One region of the Lysinibacillus sp. G1-3 genome, then DNA from elsewhere that is predicted to be linked to it. Evidence: predicted binding sites of a transcription regulator. Region 1 holds the regulator's gene; each other region holds the start of a gene.
What was found. Region 1 encodes LexA, which represses DNA repair genes until DNA is damaged. Its sites were predicted from a motif close to CGAACATATGTTCG; they were not measured.
Positions count from the first base shown of each region.

Region 2: ACVYAD_RS04140 (RpnC/YadD family protein) is a predicted target of LexA. The motif match lies at 1,361-1,374, and genes of this name have one in related genera.
Region 3: ACVYAD_RS06985 (carbohydrate kinase) is a predicted target of LexA. The motif match lies at 2,510-2,523, and genes of this name have one in related genera.

Region 1 is NZ_JBWHYQ010000026.1:8,035-14,656, forward strand. It holds gene ACVYAD_RS22195 (GNAT family N-acetyltransferase) at 1-482, shown strand, start outside; gene ACVYAD_RS22200 (DJ-1/PfpI family protein) at 546-1,085, shown strand; gene ACVYAD_RS22205 (hypothetical protein) at 1,184-1,531, opposite strand; gene ACVYAD_RS22210 (YneB family resolvase-like protein) at 1,607-2,272, opposite strand; gene yneA (cell division suppressor protein YneA) at 2,269-2,586, opposite strand; gene lexA (transcriptional repressor LexA) at 2,750-3,367, shown strand; gene ACVYAD_RS22225 (gamma-glutamyl-gamma-aminobutyrate hydrolase family protein) at 4,056-4,778, opposite strand; gene ACVYAD_RS22230 (prepilin peptidase) at 4,867-5,619, opposite strand; gene ACVYAD_RS22235 (potassium transporter) at 5,917-6,622, opposite strand, start outside.
Region 2 is NZ_JBWHYQ010000003.1:165,315-171,936, forward strand. It holds gene ACVYAD_RS04135 (Dps family protein) at 1-91, opposite strand, end outside; gene ACVYAD_RS04140 (RpnC/YadD family protein) at 366-1,316, opposite strand; gene pepF (oligoendopeptidase F) at 1,485-3,293, shown strand; gene ACVYAD_RS04150 (SEC-C domain-containing protein) at 3,517-4,500, shown strand; gene ACVYAD_RS04155 (zinc-finger domain-containing protein) at 4,757-4,948, opposite strand; gene ACVYAD_RS04160 (ribonuclease HI family protein) at 5,278-5,670, shown strand; gene ACVYAD_RS04165 (NlpC/P60 family protein) at 6,015-6,622, shown strand, end outside.
Region 3 is NZ_JBWHYQ010000005.1:198,909-205,530, reverse strand. It holds gene ACVYAD_RS06995 (RelA/SpoT family protein) at 1-255, opposite strand, end outside; gene ACVYAD_RS06990 (pseudouridine-5'-phosphate glycosidase) at 464-1,381, opposite strand; gene ACVYAD_RS06985 (carbohydrate kinase) at 1,386-2,477, opposite strand; gene ACVYAD_RS06980 (DUF3885 domain-containing protein) at 2,721-2,912, shown strand; gene ACVYAD_RS06975 (M23 family metallopeptidase) at 3,148-3,561, opposite strand; gene ACVYAD_RS06970 (MFS transporter) at 3,799-5,055, opposite strand; gene ACVYAD_RS06965 (MarR family winged helix-turn-helix transcriptional regulator) at 5,305-5,751, shown strand; gene ACVYAD_RS06960 (transcription initiation factor TFIIIB) at 5,896-6,102, opposite strand; gene ACVYAD_RS06955 (helix-turn-helix domain-containing protein) at 6,438-6,622, shown strand, end outside.

The DNA of each region.
Region 1 (6,622 bases):
GAGAGTTCGAAGTTCAAGATTGGCAAGCTGTCTATGAATATACTTCAAATCCAACTGTGATGAAGTATATTCCAGAGGGCGTTTTTAATGAGGAGCAAGCAAAAAAGTTTGTTTCAGAAAATAGCGGTGAAAAAGCAAAACACTTCCCTATTATTTTACTAAGTGAAAATTTTGTTATTGGCCATATTGTTTTCCATCAATACTTTGGCGATCATACGTATGAAATTGGCTGGGTATTGAATCCGAGCTATTACAACAATGGATACGCCTCAGAAGCAGCAAAAGCTGTACTGGACTATGGATTTAAAGAAATGAAACTGCATAGAATTATTGCAACTTGCCAGCCGGAAAATATCCCATCCTATAAAGTGATGGAGAAAATTGGCATGAGACGCGAAGGTTATTTTAAAAAATGTATTCCACATGGAGATGAGTGGTGGGATGAATACTATTATGCTGTCTTAGATGAGGAATGGATATAAGATATTTTCACTTCGGCTATTTCAAGATCTACATCGTCGTATTAAAATAGATGGGAGAATTATATGAAAAAGACAGCTGTATTATTGTATCCCCAATTTAGTGAATATGAATTGAGTGTAGCATTATCTATATTAATGCAAGGAGATAAACCCATTGTTACTGTTGGATTAAACACTGAAAAAATTAAAGGGGAATCTGGGTTATCTTGTATAGCCGATACACAAATAAGTGAAGTTAATCTTGACGAAATCGATAGCTTATTGCTACCAGGCTGTATGGATATAGCTTTACTAATAAATGAGCAAAAATTAATTGATTTTATTGGTAATGCGCATGCCAAAGGAGCAACAATTGCAAGTATCTCTAGTTCTCCATCTCTTTTAGCGAAAGCCGGAGTATTAAAAAACAGAAAATATACTGTTGGATTGCCGCTAGAAGTTATAAGAAAATTAGACTTCTTCGATCTTAATCATTTCTCTGAAGACCTAGTTGTCCAAGATGGAAACATCATAACTGCAAGAGGTAGAGGTTTTATACAATTTGGTATTACTGTGGGGAAAGCCCTACATCTCTCGTTTGATGAAGATTGGTACAAAGAATAAAAAAAGCTCTAAATGATATGAAAAATTACTACAATAAAAGATGGCAAGTTTCTAGAGAATATTGAGCAAGAGAGGTAGAAATGGCTACTTCTCTTATTTTATTTCCAAAATGTCCAATCTGTTGGACATTCTTTCGCTTTTATATCAGTCATTTTGGCGTTTCTATCCACGTTTTTCGCTGTTCTATCCGTCACTTTGACGTTTCTATCCACGTTTTTCGCTGTTCTATCCGTCACTTTGACGTTTCTATCCACGTTTTTCGCTGTTCTATCCGTCACTTTGACGTTTCTATCCACCATTTTCGCTGTTCTATTCGTCACTTTGACGTTTCTATCCACGTTTTTCGCTGTTCTATCCGTCACTTTGACGTTTCTATCCACGTTTTTCGCTGTTCTATCCGTCACTTTGGCGTTTCTATCCACGTTTTTCGCTGTTCTATCCGTCACTACTCGTTCCTTCACCTTCATATAAAGCCTTTAAAAAGAAAAAAATCAGTAGGAAAACTCCCACTGATTAAAACGTTACTTTATTTCGTTTCCCTCTAAATGTTCCCGATATCTCCTATGGACAGTGGCTTTGCTTACGTCAAAGCCTAGCCCCCTAAGAGTCATAGCTATTTCCTCAAATGTGAAGCCTCGATTGCGGAGTTTAACGATCTCTTCTATAGGGACATCTTTACGTTCCTGGCCGTTTGGGTTTCCTCGGTTAGATAAATTATTTTCAGGGCGGTAGCCATTTTCAACTGCCCGACGCATGCCACGACGTATTTTAGCATTGTGGATTCTACGCTGGTACTCCTCTACAATTGCTAAAATTTCTAGGAGCATCGTATCCATTTCATTTAATTGTACAGGTCCCGCGTCTCGCATAGAGAAAACATTAGTTTCAGTTTTCTGCAATAAATGCAAAACGGCCATTCGAGCATTTCCACGTCCTAAACGTGTTTCATCCTGCACAAATAATGCTGTTACGTCATTTTCTTTTATGAAATCGAGCATTTCTAGTAATCCTTCTCGTTCCACATCATAGCCGCTATGCTTATCCTTAAAAACAAGCTTCACTTCGTAGCCCAGTTCTTTAGCATAGCGTACTAACTCCTCCTCCTGTCGCTCTAATGAGGAGCTTTGTGTCTCTTTTTCTGTACTCACACGGCAATAGACAACAGCCGATTGTTGTTTTGTTATCATTTTACATTTCTCGCAATTTCAATTGAATTTATAGAATTGGGTTGGTCGTCACCCACTACTGGAATCACTAGAGAATTACCTGCAATAATTCGTACGTTCGATAATTCATTTTCTGCCTTAACAAGCTTAATCCATTCATCCGATTTCATTTTACCACGGTATTGTTCGGCTAACGACCATAAACTATCACCATGTTCGACTTCAATTTCTGCGTATGTGACATCCCCTGGATCTGTTATAAAAAGATATGCCGTAAATAGTAGACAAGCTCCTAATAAAGTTGTAATATGTGGATTTTTTTTAAACCAGTTCATGTGTATAACCCCTTTTCAAGAATGTTTGTTCGGAATATATGTTCTTATAATAATGCGAACAAACGTTTTTGTCAAACACTTTTCGAACCTATGTTTGCTTAAGTGTTCGCATTCTGCTATACTACTAATAAGTAGAATGACTAGAAAAAAGAGGTGAGCAATCATGAAAAAAGTTTCGAAAAGACAAGAGGCCATATTAGATTTCATTAAAGAAGAGGTACGCACAAAGGGGTATCCACCATCTGTACGTGAGATTGGTGAAGCAGTTGGACTTGCTTCAAGCTCTACAGTTCATGGACATTTAGCTCGTTTGGAGCAAAAAGGCTTAATCCGTCGCGACCCAACTAAACCACGTGCCATTGAAATTCTAGAGCCAGAGGATTCTATTCAAAAGCAACATGTTATACATGTCCCACTTGTTGGGAAAGTTACTGCAGGTTCTCCGATAACTGCTGTTGAAAATATCGATGAATATTTCCCGCTACCGGATATTTATGGTACAAGTGAAGATCAGTTATTTATGCTAGAAATTATGGGTGAATCAATGATTGAAGCTGGCATTTTAGACGGAGATTTAGTTATTGTTAAACAAAAATCTACAGCTGATAATGGTGATATTGTAGTAGCAATGACCGAAGAGAATGAAGCAACTGTAAAGCGTTTCTTTAAGGAAAAAAGTCATTTCCGTTTACAGCCTGAAAACGCAACAATGGAGCCAATTATCGTAGACCAAGTTTCTATTTTGGGCCATGTTGTAGGTCTTTATCGTCGTGTTCATTAAAAGTATCTCAATAGCAGCGTACAAAAAGAGGATTCTATGTTCACAAATGGGCATATACCTCTTTTTCTTATTTTTGAGTGCCTTTTTATACACTAAAAAAGAACCCACTGTATAATGGATTCTTCCCTCTAGCAATGTATTTAGTTAATTTAAAAAAGCTCATCCCCATAACGTGGGGGTGATTTTCGTTCCGGCCAGGCGCTTTGTTGCTGCCGCTTCGCTTTCGCACAGTTAAAACATTTGTTGCTGCCGCTTCGCTTTCGCACAGTTAAAACATTTGTTGCTGCCGCTTCGCTTTCGCACAGTTAAAACATTTGTTGCTGTCGCTTCGCTTTCGCACAGTTAAAACATTTGTTGCTGACGCTTCGCTTTCGCACAGTTAAAACATTTGTTGCTGTCGCTTCGCTTTCGCACAGTTAAAACATTTGTTGTTACTGACGCTTCGCTTTCGCACAGTTAAAACATTTGTTGCTGACGCTTTGCTTTCGCACAATTAAAACATTTGTTGCTGTCGCTTTGCTTTCGCTACAGAAAACATTTGCCGCTGACGCTTCGCTTTCGCGCAGAGCAGAGCTTCCTAAGGGCGTCCGATGAGCCGCTTTTATGGCATACATCTATTTTTTCATGTTTATTACCAAGTTTATCTTGCCATTTATACAAAATTCTATTCCGTAATGCTTATAAAGTTTTATGCCTCTACCTTGAATTTCAAACTCGCCTTTACAAATGCATAGAATAATTTTTTTGATGCTTCATCACCTACAATGGCTAGCTCTTCAGGATGCCATTGTACTGCTAGACAAAATGGTAAATCTTCGTGTACGACGGCTTCAACGATACCATCACTTGATTTGGCTGCCACTTTCAATTTTTCTGCTGCTGCGTTTATTGCCTGATGATGAAATGAATTTACCGCTATTTTTTCTTCCTCGATAATTGTTGTTAATAATGTATCCGGTGTTAGATGAACATGATGTGTAGCAACGCCCCGTGCCGCTTGTTGCGTATGCTTTATTAATTTTTTACTATGATATTCACTATCAATGTCCTGATAGAGTGTGCCTCCAAATGCAACATTCAGCATTTGAATCCCTCGACAAATCCCGAAAATCGGCATTTTCCGAATAGAGGCCGCTTCAATCAATGAAAGTTCTAGTGAATCCCTTTCCGGATGAATCTTCCCTAACTTTGGTGTAGGTTCTGCACCAAAAAGAAATGGATGTACATCATGTCCGCCCGATAGTAATAATCCGTCCGTCAACGATAAAATTTGTGCTACATCCTCTTCAACTCCAATCGGAATTATAAGAGGTACACCCCCAGCTTCAATTATACTTTTGCTATAAGCAGCATTTAATCTTGAGGACAAATCATCCTCCGCAAAGGCTGTTATTCCGATAATTGGTTTCATCTTATCCCCTCCATGATCTTTATCTAGCATTAACTACCTATAAAAGCTTGAAGACTATTAATCATCGAAGGACTCCCCCACTGATTAATTACCAAAACCCAAGATACCAATTCATCAACGCATCCCCATAGAAATAGATAATAATAGCAGCTAAAGCAATAGAAGGTCCGAATGGTATAGGCGTTTTTCTTCCCTTTCCACGTACTTTTAACACTACTATTCCAACAATCATGCCAATGACAGCAGCTATAAATAGTGTAAGAATTGCATGTATTGTCCCGAGTACAAGACCAAGTAAAAAGAATAGTTTAATATCGCCTCCACCCATTCCACCTCTTGATAGGACAGCTATACAATACAATATTCCAAAACCTACCAAAGCACCAACTACACTGTCCCACCACGGAGACAAAGGAGATATGACGCGTCCAAAAACGAGCAATGGTAAAAAGAATAATAGCACTTTATCAGGTATAAGCATATAAGCAAAATCCGACACGACAATAATGACTAATAATGAAATAAATAATAGTGCTACAAAAAATTCTGCACTAAAGCCTAATTTCCAATAAGCAAATGTAAATAACATGCCTGTTATAAGTTCCATCAATGGATAAATCCAAGAAATTTTTTGCCCACAGCTTCGGCATTTCCCCCCAAGATATACATAGGACAAAACAGGTACCAAATCAAGCGCCGTCAACTGTCTCTTACAAGAAGTGCAATGCGAAGGTGGACGCACAATGGACTCCTTCAAAGGCACACGTAAACCAACTACATTAAAAAACGAGCCTAAAACGAGCCCAAATATGAAAACAGTAATTGTATAAGCAATTTCCATCTTTTTATCCTCCTATACTAATAGACGCCCATACATTTAAGTATGCGCGCCAATCAATTAAGCCTCGGCATAATTGCGTCTGGAATCGGCTTTGTGCTTAGACCTGCACGAGGGCCGACACGATGTCGGTCATTTCGGTAATGCCACAGGACCTGGCGTTTTTACCGATGTAGGTCAGTTACCCGTTATCGCATGGATGCGATGATTTTAGGCTAACATCCTTTCCGATTACGTGACATCCGCCGGAGGCTTTAACTTCTTTCAGCAGTTTTTTGGACACTAGCTGAAAGAAGTTTATTATTGTTGTCCTTCATAATAGAACGTCGTTACTTGTATGGTAGATTTTAAGGTTGTATCTGCATCCTCCTGGAACTTTGCTTCCTCTCCAGTTGCTGTGAAATCGATAGCATCAATTTTCATCACACGATTAATTTTTTCAATCTCTTTTATAAATTCAACCATTGCATTTTTATCCAGTGCGACAACATCAATATTAAATGTTACTAATTTTAATTCCTTTGGTAAGGAATCTTTATTGAGAGTAGCAGTTGGTATTTTATCTTTCACTTCAGGTGTTTCATCATTCTTAGCAACAGCTTGTTCCTCAGCTTCATTTGCAGATTGCTTTGGTTCAACCTGTTCCTCAGAATTTGTCGAGTTGGGATCTGTCATAGTAGAATCCATTACAAGTGAATCATAATTATTAAAATCCACAGCTTCTACCCGTGTTCCCGTCACCGCTTCAGTCTCTTCAATATTTCGAATTACCTCTTCAATAGCTCGAGTTTGAGGTACTTTTTTACGCAATGTTAAATTACTTCCACTAGATGATTTGCCATTCTCTTCAATTAAAGCAATCTGCTTCTGAATAGTAGACATTTCTTGTTGAAGGGAGCTAATTGAACTTTCCTTCGCATCTACTTCTTCTAACTTAGGTGTTACTAAATAGTAATATAGCGCAAATAAAATGGCTGCAATGAAAGCTGTTAAGATAAGAATCGTT
Region 2 (6,622 bases), on a different contig from region 1:
TAACATACCAATGATAATTGTGCAATTTCGTATAAAGTACAGACCATGTAGCGACAAGTTTATTTAATTGTTTGTTTAAGTTTTGTGTCATTGTTTCTCCTCCAATGTGCCAGTTATTCTAGCCATTAGTATGCGTAGCAAAGTGTATTTGCTATACACACATTTTTTACCATTTATACAAACAATTTTTAAAGTCATTTATCATACAAAACCAAAACATCTTCCCGTGAGAAGATTTGCCTTACAACAGGAGGCAAATGCAGTTCCACAACGACTTCACACAATAAGATTTCATCATTAGAACGTTAGAAAACTTACAACAAACCTAAAAAGAGATTGGCAATTTGTCTCTCTACACAATTAGACTATTTAAGTTCCTTTCGAATTTCCTTAATTTTTGTCACTGGAAGCTTCGAAACCTCTGCAATCCATTCGTCTTCAGCACCCTTTTCAAATAACCCAAAAATTATTTGTTTCATGCCACGTTCAATTCCTAGCTCAATGCCCTCCTGCCTCTCTAATTCCAATACACCAGCAAGTGTTGGTGGTAAATCTTCTTTATATTGATGCAACATTTCTTCCTCCCCTCTAATTTCCTCTTTTACATCTCTTATAAGTTGCTCAGTCATAGCTCTTGGTAGTTTCAACAAATAATCAATAAAGTAAAGTAACGCATTTACTTCTGTTTTTTCAACATTTTCTAATGACCACACTTCTCTTAGTAAAGTTCTTTTGTACGTATTACGAAGACTCATTTCATTTTTTGTACGATTCAAATAAAGAGATGCTAGTAATGCTTTACTGAGTAACTTCGTTGATTTTTTCAATTCTTCTTCATCGAAATCAGATACAACAAATTTATTAAAAGTGTACATTAATTCTGTACCATAATACTTTTCATGATACCGGTTCGTACTTTTTGTACCCTTATCTGTAAAAATAGCAATAGCCACAATCTTCTTACCATATCGATCCCTAATACGATAGAAATATTCAAACATGCGCTTCACAAAATGCACTTCATCTCCAGCTTGTATTTCCGTATGGACAAGGATCCATTGCTCTTTCCCACTTTTCAGATGAACCTTCGCAATTTGGTCAGCTATTTTGCGCCCTTGACGATACTCAATAATTTCTTTGAAAAGCTCCTGTTGCAAAAATTCTACTTGCTTTGAAAAATCCACCTCTAAGTGTAAATCTGGCAAAAAGAACAACAAAAAATCTTCAAACAAATCCGCAATTAACTTCTTCCATAAATTATCTTGATTCACTTGGCTAAGTTTATATAGGTCTGGTTTTTCCCATACTAACTGCATGATAACTTCATTCCTCCCCTTCTTTACACCCATTACACTCAATACGAACATAAGTTTCCACTTTATTATTCTATTTTTAAAAATATTAAAACTATTCTCTATTATTATTTCACTTTCCGAAATAGTTTCGTTATAATGGAGACACTTACACATAAGGGGTGTTTATAGATGGAAGTATTACGAAAAGATGTACCAGTAGAAGAAACCTGGAATTTAAAAGATTTATTTGAAAAGGATGCGGATTTTGAGCCTGTTTTAGTTCAGCTTGTAGAGGATGCACTAAGCTTTGAACGCAAGTATCAAGGTACAATTACGGATGCGCAAAAAGTAATTGAAGTTTTAACAGCTTTTGAAGCATTACAAAAAAGCATTGTCCCTATTGGCACTTATGCAAATTTAAATATTCAAACAGATCTTACAGATGATGTAGCGCAAATGCGTTCTGCCAAATACAGTACTGCGGTGGGTAAAATAAGTAGTGCATTTTCTTTCGTACGCAGTGAATTACTAGCACTAGACGAGGCAATTTTACAAGAGGCCACTGAGTTGAGTCCTATTTACAAAGTTTACTTAGAGGAATTGTTAAAGCAAAAGCCTTATCAGCTGCACCCTGAAGTGGAAAAAGCATTAGCTGCATTTAGCTCAACTTTTAAGGCACCTTATGAAACATATAATACGACAAAGCTTGTTGATATGCATTTTGGACAGTTTGAGGCAAATGGTGAAAAGCATCCATTAAGTTTTGTATTATACGAAAACAACTGGGAGTTCGAGGCTGATACAAACGTACGTCGTACTGCATTTGAAGCATTTTCTAATAAGTTACGAGATTATCAGCACACAACTGCAAAAATTTATAACACACATATTCAACAAGAAAAAACAATGGCGGATTTACGCGGCTTTGACTCTATCATCGATTATTTATTATTTGATCAGGATGTTGATCGATCACTTTATAATCGTCAAATAGACCTTATTACAAAAGAGCTTGCGCCTCATATGCGCCGTTACGCAAAACTTATTCAACAAGCAAACGACATCGAGAACATGACTTTCGCAGACTTAAAAATAGCGTTAGATCCAGAGTATGATCCAAAATTAACAATGTCAGAAGCAAAAGAATATGTTGAAAAAGCATTATCGGTTATGGGCGAGGATTACAAGAACATGATTGAAAAGGCATTTAACGAGCGCTGGATTGATTATGCAACAAACAAAGGAAAATCTACTGGAGCATTCTGCTCAAGTCCATATGGTAATCATCCTTATATTTTAATGTCTTGGAATGAACGTATGAATGAAGTATTTACGCTAATTCATGAGCTAGGACATGCAGGTCACTTTGTAAATGCGCATGCCCATCAATCTTATTTTAATAGCCGTCCTTCTCTATACTTTATCGAGGCACCATCAACAATGAATGAAATGCTTCTAGCCAATTATTTATTGGCCCATAACGAAGATCCTCGTTTCAAACGTTGGGTTATTTCAAACATTGTGTCCAAAACATACTATCATAATTTCGTCACACACTTACTAGAGGCAGCATATCAACGAAAAGTATATGAATTAATTGACGCAGGTGAAGCTGTTAATGCTTCGGTTTTAAATCAATTAAAACGTTCTGTCCTAGAAGATTTCTGGGGCGATACTGTCGACATTTCTGAAGGTGCAGAACTTACTTGGATGCGTCAGCCACACTATTATATGGGCTTATATCCATACACATACAGTGCTGGCTTAACAATTTCTACACAAGTATCCAAGCGTATCTTAAAAGAAGGTAAGCCAGCGGTAGATGAGTGGTTAGCAGTCCTTCAAGCTGGCGGTACGAAGTCACCTGTAGAGCTAGCTCAAATGGCGGGTGTCGATGTTACAACAGACCAGCCGCTTCAAGATACGATTGCTTACATTGGTCACCTCGTTGATGAGCTTGAACGATTAACGACAGAAATGGAAGCTATCAAAAGCTAAACTAACCTTAGAACCATCTATGCTATTTCTAAAGCGTAGATGGTTTTCTTTTTTTAGTTCTAAGTTGGAAAATATGTTCATATAATAGAATCAGGGCGTCCATTTTTTGATATTTCTAAATAGACAATCATTTTTCTTCATACAAATGTACCGTTATTATTAAGTAGATGCAATTTATTTAGCAAAATTCGACTAACAATTTTCAAAGGAAGTGTTTCTAATTATGGTAAAACGTAATGATCCATGCCCTTGCGGTAGCGGCAAAAAATACAAAAAATGTTGTGAAGGCAAACAGCAGGTTACAGTAGAAACTGTAGCAATCGAAGAATTAGAACGTGTACTACAAACATTTTACTTAGAATATCCAGAACGCAAAGATGTTCGTGCTTACATCGAGCATGTAGGTACATGGCAGCCTAAATTAGAAAGCGTACTACAAAGAGAGCTAATTGAAGCGATCGCGTTAGACGACTTCTTCTTCCATCAAGAGCCATCTATTTGGAAAGGTTACTTAAAGAAAACAAAGAAAAAAGCGGTAAGACCTTCAACAGTAAAAGTGTTAGAAGGCTGGTCACAACCTCGTCTATTTATTGGTTCTGTGTCTGTTGTAGAAGAAAAATATTTCAAGGCTACACATGTGTTATCAAATGAAGAAATTTATATTCGTCGTGAAAATGATAAACCAATCCCTGAAGGTATGCATGTCTTTGCATTCATCTTACCGGATGGTACAAAAAAATCAGAGCATTATTTAGCTGTTTCAACGCTGATCTTCTTCCCGGAAGATCACGCGAAGGTGTTTGAGCAATTTAATAAAAATTTCGAGGCTTCTGAGAAGAAGATTGGCGCATTCTTAAAAGAAGAGCATTTATCCTTCTGGGAGTTACTTGTGTCAAACGGTTATAAAGGCGAAGAATTCACGAATTTCGAGAGCAATGTAATCACACAAGTGAAAGATTTCCTTGAGCAAAATGATCGTGAAACAGCTCCTATGTTAGAGCTTTTAGAAGACTACTTAATTGAAGGACAACCATCTGCGCGCAAAGAGGCTGCGATCGCTGCTGGCGCGATTCGATATGGTCAAGAAAAAGAGCTGTTCGAGCCGCTATCAATGACAGTAAAAGAAATTGCAGCGACGTTCGATATTTCAGCTTCCTCTCTCACAAAATACTACCAAGACTTAAGTACCTATGCTGAAACTAAATAATACTTAAAATGATATTGCGCTACACGCTCTAAACAGATTTTAGAGTGTGTGGCGCATTTTTGTTACCATAGAAAAAGCTACATTTGTTATCGGTAGTGAACCAATAACAAAGTAGCTTTTTTTCGGTAACCAACCATCACCATTTTTTTCGAACAAATTGAGTAAAAAAATTTTTTCATTAAGCTTTACTTTATTTAAACATAGTCCATTTAGTCCTATGATTACTTCAAAGGCATTTCTGCAATATGTGAAAACATTATTTACTATATACCTTCATGAGCTCTTCTCCAAGAAATTGTAGTCGCTCTCCTATTGTGCAGGCTTCAATACAGAAGCGATGAGCTCCAGATTTACCACGCTCTTTTCGTAATTGCTTGATCACTAAGCAATCAGCACAATAAATATCATGTAATTCATCAATATCTTTCATAACCGTCACTTTATCCAATTTGAACTCTCGCTCCTTTCACGTCCAAATTTCGCTTCTTACTATTATGAAGTGAACATTTTGAACAAGCAACTATTTTGTTTATCCATATTTAACTTCTTTCAGCAATTATTTTCAATGCGAAAGCGTAGCGACAGCAATAATTAATTTCTGTACCGTAAGCGCTGCGACAGTTACAGATGTTTTTTGTAACGTAAGTGAAGCGACAGTTACAGAAATCCCCCACCATTTTCATAACGCCGGAATTATTGATTATCAACTAAAATATTGTGAAAAAGCACTATTGATGTACAATTAATGTAAAATCTAAATCAAAAAGAGGGGATTTTATGTTAGAAGTTTATATTGATGCAGCTAGTGCAGGAAACCCTGGCCCCAGTGGTATTGGAATATTTATTAAAGGAGAGGGCCACCATATACAAATAAGTGAGTATATAGGACAGACCAATAACCACATTGCCGAATTTACTGCATTAGTACGTGGACTTGAGGAAGCACTCAAGCTTAGTTCAAACCTAGTATCAGTGCGCTCTGATTCAAAAATTGTTGTAGCCTCTATGGAAAAAGAATATGTGAAAAATGAGGAATTTAAACCTTATCTGGAGCAGGCACTTACACTTGTAAGTAACTTCGATTTATTTTTTATTAAATGGGTTCCAGATACGCAAAATAAAGCTGCCGATGCACTTGCACGTAAAGCAATTCAAAAAGAAAAAAATTAAACTTCGGGGACTGTCCCTTGTCTTAAACCAAGAGCCGGTCTCTCCCTTTATCTACATTCACTTTATTTAGATACTTAATATCCCCCAATTTTTCATTTTTATCATCTTCAAATACAATCTTCTATAAAACCAACTTCCTATAAATGTAAATCTCCTTCCATATGATATACGTTTACCTTGTATCATCCCTGACTTTAGATAATGAGCCATAAAGTGGGTGATTTCCTAATTATTATTAGTAAAATTTGTATCTTTAATGTTATTTTATTGACATACTATTGTAATATTACAATGTTAGTATCATTTATGTATTAAATTTTTATTTTTTCAGGAGGATACATATTATGAAAAAGAATAAAAAGTATAGATGGAGGATGAAATTAGCTACATTGGTTTTAAGTTCATCTGTACTTTTTTCAACAATTGACACAGCATCGGCGGCAACTTATACAGTAAAATCTGGTGATTCTTTATGGAAGATTGCTAATCAGTACGGTGTTTCTTATCAAACTTTAATGAAATGGAATAACTTATCTTCTTCAACCATTCGCGTTGGACAAAAGTTAAATCTCAATACTACATCAACATCAACAGTTAAACCAAAACCAATATCTACACCTAAACCATCAGCTAGCATTGTACAAATTGCTAAAAAACAATTAGGCGTAAGATACACATTTGGTGGAAGTAAACCGAGTACAGGCTTTGATTGCTCAGGCTATGTTACATACGTTTTTAATAACGCTGGCATTTCGACTGCTCGTAAGTCAGCAGCAGGTTTTTATAGTACAGCTAAAAAAGTAAGCTCACCCCAAGTAGGTGATTTAGTATTTTTCTCTAATACGTATAAAGCTGGTATCTCACATGTAGGCATTTATATTGGAAATAACCAAATGATTAGCGCCAGTGACGGTGGTGTTTCTGTCGCTAACATCAAGAGCACTTACTGGAA
Region 3 (6,622 bases), on a different contig from region 1:
AAAATCCGTATCCTCGACAACATCATGTAAAAAACCAGCCGCAACTGTTTCTGGATCCATTTGTAATTCAGCTAAAATACCAGCTACTTGCACTGGGTGAATAATATACGGTTCACCTGAGCTTCGGAATTGCTCAATATGGGCATCCCTTGCTAATTCATATGCTTTTTTCACGAATGCGACATTTTCTACATTCATGTAGGATTTGACTAACTCAAAAACGTCCTCGGGAGTCAAAATTTGCTCTTTCGCCATAACATGTCCACCTTGCTCGTCAAATTTTTCAGATTAGATATAAACTTAATTGTATAAAATTTAATGGGCTATTGTAAAGTAACTGTGTCATTTTGTTTAGTTATTCTCGTGAACAATGTGAAAATTGGAAAAATATACCCTAAAATGAATAAAAAGACCCTTTGCGAATTTTATATTTCGCAAAGAGTCTCTTTTTCTGTACAAAAGTTTATGAGTTTAATTTATTATACGCTACAGCAATTTTCGATCCAACTACTGCATTATTTTTTACTAATGCAATGTTAGCATCAAGGCTTTTACCTTCTGTTAATTCTTTAACTTTTCCAAGTAAGAATGGTGTCACGTTTTTACCTTGAATTCCGTTTTCTTCCGCTTCTACTAGAGCTTTTTCAATGATTTCTGTAATGAATGAGTGCTCAAGCGCTTCAGACTCAGGAATTGGATTAGCAATGACTGCTCCACCTTTTAAGCCTAATTGCCATTTTGCACGTAGCATTTCTGCCACTTCTTCTGGCGTATCAATCTTGAAGTTTACATCAAATCCGCTTTGACGTGTGTAGAATGCTGGCAGTTCATCAGTACCGTATCCAACGACTGGCACACCTTTTGTTTCAAGGTATTCTAAAGTTAAACCAATATCTAAAATGGACTTAGCACCCGCACAAATTACAGCAACATTTGTTTGTGCTAACTCTTCTAAGTCTGCTGAAATATCCATTGTTGTTTCAGCACCACGGTGTACGCCACCGATACCGCCAGTTACAAAAATTTCGATATCAGCTAGCTCCGCACAAATCATTGTTGCAGCTACAGTTGTCGCTCCTAATTTTTTTGTTGCTAAAAGATAGCCTAAGTCACGACGAGATGCTTTTGCTACACCTTGTGAATTACCGAACATTTCAAGTTCTTCATCTGATAAACCGATTTTGATTTTCCCATCAATTAATGCAATAGTTGCAGGTACTGCACCATTATCACGAATTATTTGTTCTACTTCTCGTGCAGTTTTTACATTTTGTGGATATGGCATTCCGTGAGAAATAATTGTTGATTCTAATGCTACGATTGGTAAACCTTTCGCTTGTCCTTCTTTTACTTCTTCTGATAATACGATGAATTCTTTCATGTTGTTATTCCTCCATTTCACTGTTTAACAAATCAACTGATAGCTCAGGTCTTACGGTATATGGCGATGCGAGTGTATTTTTGGCATTTGTTAAGCCTGCATCAATACATGTTGCAAAGGATTTGCCAGTAAGCCAGCTATGGATTACTGCACTGACAAAGGCATCTCCTGCACCTGTCACATCTTCAATTTTTTCTATAGCTTTAGCTGCAAAATGACTTGGCTTCGTTGTAGTGGCAGCTGCATACACACCCTTACTACCAGCTGTAATAATGACATGCTCAGCACCTAATGTAAGAAGTTGCTGTAAAGCCTTTTCGTAGTGTGCAGAGTTTTCGATTTTATGACCTACAATCGTCTCTGCTTCATCTGTGTTGCAAATAAACCATGTTACACCTTGCAACGTATCCGGTAATCGATTCATTTTTGGCGAAGATACCGGTACGATGACAAATGGAATGTCACGAGCAATCGCAACCTGCTGTATGTAAGCCACTGTTTCCTTTGGACAGTTTAAGTCCATAATAAAGCAACCCGCATTCATTAGCATTGCCTCATGTTTTTTTAGCAAACTTGGCAATAAAAGATCATATACTTCCATGTTTGCTACCGCTAATGCTAGCTCGCCCTGCTCATCCATAACAGCAGTATAGGAACCCGTCGAAGCGTCAGGTAACTGCTCTACATAACGTAAATTCATAAATGGCTCTGACGCTTCTTGGATTACTTGCCAATCAGCATCTTTGCCAGCGGTAGTTAGCAATGTTACCTGATGATTTAATCTGCCTAAGTTTTCAGCAATGTTTCGTCCAACACCACCTACACTAAATGAAGAGCTAGCAGGATTGGACGTACCGAATTGGACATTCCCTTTGACATGAAACTTTCGGTCGAGATTGGCTCCACCGATACAAATAACTTCATTTTCCTCAGGCAAAATATATGCACGACCTACAATTTTCCCCTGCTTCGTTAAGCTCGACACTAAATTAGCAAGGACTGGCCGAGATAGTTTCATCTTATCTGCCATCTCTTGCTGAGCCATAAACGGATTCTGGCGAATTAAAGCAAGGACCGCCTGTTCTCTTTCATTCATAGCATCACCTTTTATTATATTTGTTTACATTATAAACTTTTGTTTGAATGTTGTCAAAAAAATTTTTCCATTTTAGATTTATACAAAAAAGTTAAAGCCTATTAAATTTCAACTAATGGTGAAGTTTAGTTGAATATGAGGTTTGTAACATTATTGGATTAGGGTGCAATAGAAAAGTTTGAAAACTTAAATATAAGGAGTGTTAATGATGGGATTTTTCAGAATTCCCATAATGGAGTAACTATGATGAAGAAAAAAATATTGAAGTATATAGATAGCAAATTCCCTAACCTAACTAGTGAATTACGTCTAAGGTTTGAACTAGGTGAGCCATATAAACATGGAACTGAAGATAGATTAAATCAAGTTGTTACAAGAGTTACTACATTATTTGAAGAAGTGTTCAAGCTCGGTGATTCTATTTATATAGATTAGGAAATTACTGATGACTTATGTTTGAAAACACTACTCCTGAATATCTGTATGATCTAATATGTAACCAAAATATAGATGAGGATTATGATGAGGAGGGTACCATTTAATTGTTTTACAACGCTATGCCCATTTTCCTGATGGTACCCCTTTATGCAGTTTTAATTTATTCCCATTCATCAGATTTTTGAAATCTAATTCTATCCTTATTTGTTGGAATCCCATTATTTACTTTTTCCTATATGCCATTTTTAAATATTTCATATTGTTCAAAAGCAAAAGGTAATCCGTTTGCAGTAGCTATATCACTACTATCCATAAGTTGAACATGCAAATGCGGGGCAAAGGAGTTACCTGAATGACCCACTCTACCAATAACTTCACCTTTTTTTATACGCTGACCAACTGAAACTTGAATTGATCCTGTTTGAAGATGAACTAAACCAGCGTATACATTGTTAGTACATTCTATAATGATGTAGTTGTCAGCAACTGATTGAATGTCATCTTTCTTCGGGTCGAAATAATGAGCATTTTTATAAGCTTTTAGACATATCTGAAAGCAATTTCCGTTCTTTATAGCCATCCTCCGCTTGGACAATGACGCCGTCGCAAGGAGCATATACTTCTTGCCCCCAACAATAATAGTCATCTAAGTGAACCCCGAAAAGTAGATATTGCGCCAGACTGACGCGATAGGCGGGCCAGCCCTTTCTTTCCCAATCCACTTGTAAAAAGTCATAAGCATATCTTGATCCTAATTTGTTTGTGCCGTGACTTGGAAAATCTCATATCCCTCCTCTGTCGATTATATTACTGTTTTATAATACATATACTTGTCTACTAAGTAATTGGATTCAACTTTTTAAATTGATTATTGATTTGATTATTAAGTATGTGCTTGATGAGGAGTTTGTTTTTTCACGATGATAACAAATAAACTTGCCAATGCACAGAACATCCCAGCAAGGAAAAAGGCCCAAGTATATGAATTGAAAAACTTATAGATTAGGCCTCCACCAAAAGCGGCAACTGCAGCTCCCGCTTGATGTGAAGCGAAAATCCACCCATAAATAATGCCACTTTTATTTGTACCAAAAATTTGTCTAGAAATACTGATCGTTGGAGGTACTGTGGCAATCCAATCTAATCCATAAAATATTGTAAAGATTGTCAGTAAAGTGAACGACCCTGTCATTAATGCATATGGGAGTAATAGCAGAGACACTCCTCTTAAAAGGTAATACCAAAACAATAACCATCGATTATCAAAACGGTCAGACAACCACCCTGATAAAGTAGTACCTACAAGATTGAACACTCCCATAAAAGAAAGAAAAGTTGCAGCGGTTACTAAAGGAACACCAAAACTTATACAATAAGAAACGAAATGAGTACCAACTAGCCCACTAGTTGAAAGTCCACAAATAAAAAAACTTCCCGCTAATAACCAAAATTCTTTCCTCTTTATAGCCTCAAATAAACCATTAAAAGCAATACTAACCGGATTTTTCTTATGATTCTCTTGTTGGATTTCAAGATTTTCTTCCATTCCATAAGGAAGAATTCCAATATCCTGTGGTGTATTTTTAATAAATATAGAAATAGTGATGAACATAACAAAACTTAGAATGAGAATTAGTCCAATCGCCCATCGCCAAGAATAATGTTCAATAATCATCGCCAATATAGGGAGAAGAATTAACTGCCCTGTTGCAGTACTCGCCGTTAAAATTCCTACTGCCAACCCTCTACTTTTCACAAACCAATTATTAGCTACATAAGGACTTAACACAGTTAAAAAAAGACTTGCTCCTAAGCCAATAATACCGCCCCATATAATGATTAACTGCCATGATTGTGTCATGAAAAGTGTAAGCAACATGCCTATGAATAATGTAGCCATCGCACCTAGCATCATTTTCTTTAAACCGGTTATTTCTAGTAATGCCGCCATAAACGGGCCTGAAAATCCATATAAAAATAGACTCACTGCAAATGCTAAAGCAATTAAAGATCGATCCCAATTAAATTCTTTTTCAAAGGAGTCTATGAACACCCCTGATGATGACATAGTAATTCCTGCAACAATAATCGAGAAAAAGGTTATAATTAAAATAAACCAGCTATAATGAATACGCTTCATCTTAACACCTTCATTTCTTGAAAAATTTTAGATATGCTTTTTAATGAGAAAGATATAATTATATTTACGGCCATTATGTATGTATATGCATATATTTCTTGCGAGAATACCTTTTCAAAATGCATGTATATACATATATTTAATTTTAGGTTCGGCTTTAATTACCGTCAAGAAATATTTTCTAGTTTAACAAAATATATCAATAAGACTACTATAATATTGAACTCACTCAAAAAGGAGTACGGAGCAATGAAGAATATAGATTACACACAAATATGTGTATGTGCAAACCTTCGTAAAAAAACAAGAGTCGTGACACAATTGTATGATAAATTATTACAGCCCACTGGCTTAAAAATTACACAATATTCAATGCTAGCAAATATCGATCATCAACAATCAATCTCCATTAGTCGACTTGGTGAAATTTTGCTGCTCGATCAAACAACTATTACACGTAATATTAACTTGTTAAAGCAAAATGGCTATGTAGATATAACGAAAGATCCGCAAGATGCTCGAACGAAGGTCATTACACTAACTGAAAAAGGGGGTGAAAAATTAAACGAGGCAGCTCCCATCTGGGAAGAAATTCAAGAAAAAATTATTAATGATATTGGCTTAGAGAAGTACGAGGATTTTTACGAAACATTGAAATCTATCCAAAAAATAATTCAATCTTATGATGAAGAATAAAGAAAACCTAAATGTTTTTTTAATTACATTCGGCATAAAGAGGGGGTGATTTTCGTTCCGGCTGGGCTCTTATAAGGTAAGAATTCACCCCTAGCGTAATTCCCCCTATATTATTCAACGAAGCACCCGTTACTTGAAGAACATCTAAAGTGTCCCCTTAAATTTCTCTGGTTTTTCTACATAACTTTCAATTATTAGTCCACATTCAGTACAAATAATATATTCAACATCATACCCAAAGCTTAACTTATTAGATGGATACATAACTGAATAACTACTATGTTGATGACCTTTTCCCAATTCTTTTCCACCACATTTAGGGCATTCTGTTACTTTCATAGTATGTTTCATTTGTAAACCTCCACTTTGGTTTTATATAAATATTATTACGATGTTTCTTATGTAATTATGAATGAACAATAATTTGCTTTCATCTTGAGTGAAATAACAAAAGAACTTTTATAATTAATAAAACCCCATAAAATATACTGACTAAACTGCCACTTTAGCAGTTTAAGGAAAGCCCGTTAAATCCCTATTTTTTTAATAATTAATAGGTAAATGAAGGACTCTAAACAATAATAAACGCTATTTCCAAGGGGAAACTAATAGTTTACACCCTTGCAACGATGCGGTTCTTTAGTTTTTTAGTGCAAATAAATATACTGTGGATAGGAGTTGATCATATGTATTTTTCTTCAAAAATAAAAGAAGAACGTCTAAAGCATAATATGTCACAACAACAGCTTGGAGAAAAACTTAATATTAGTAGACAATCTATTTCCAAATGGGAACGTGGAGAAAGTTATCCTAGTATTGAATTGTTAATTAAGTTAAGTGACATATTTGATATTACTCTTGATGAATTAGT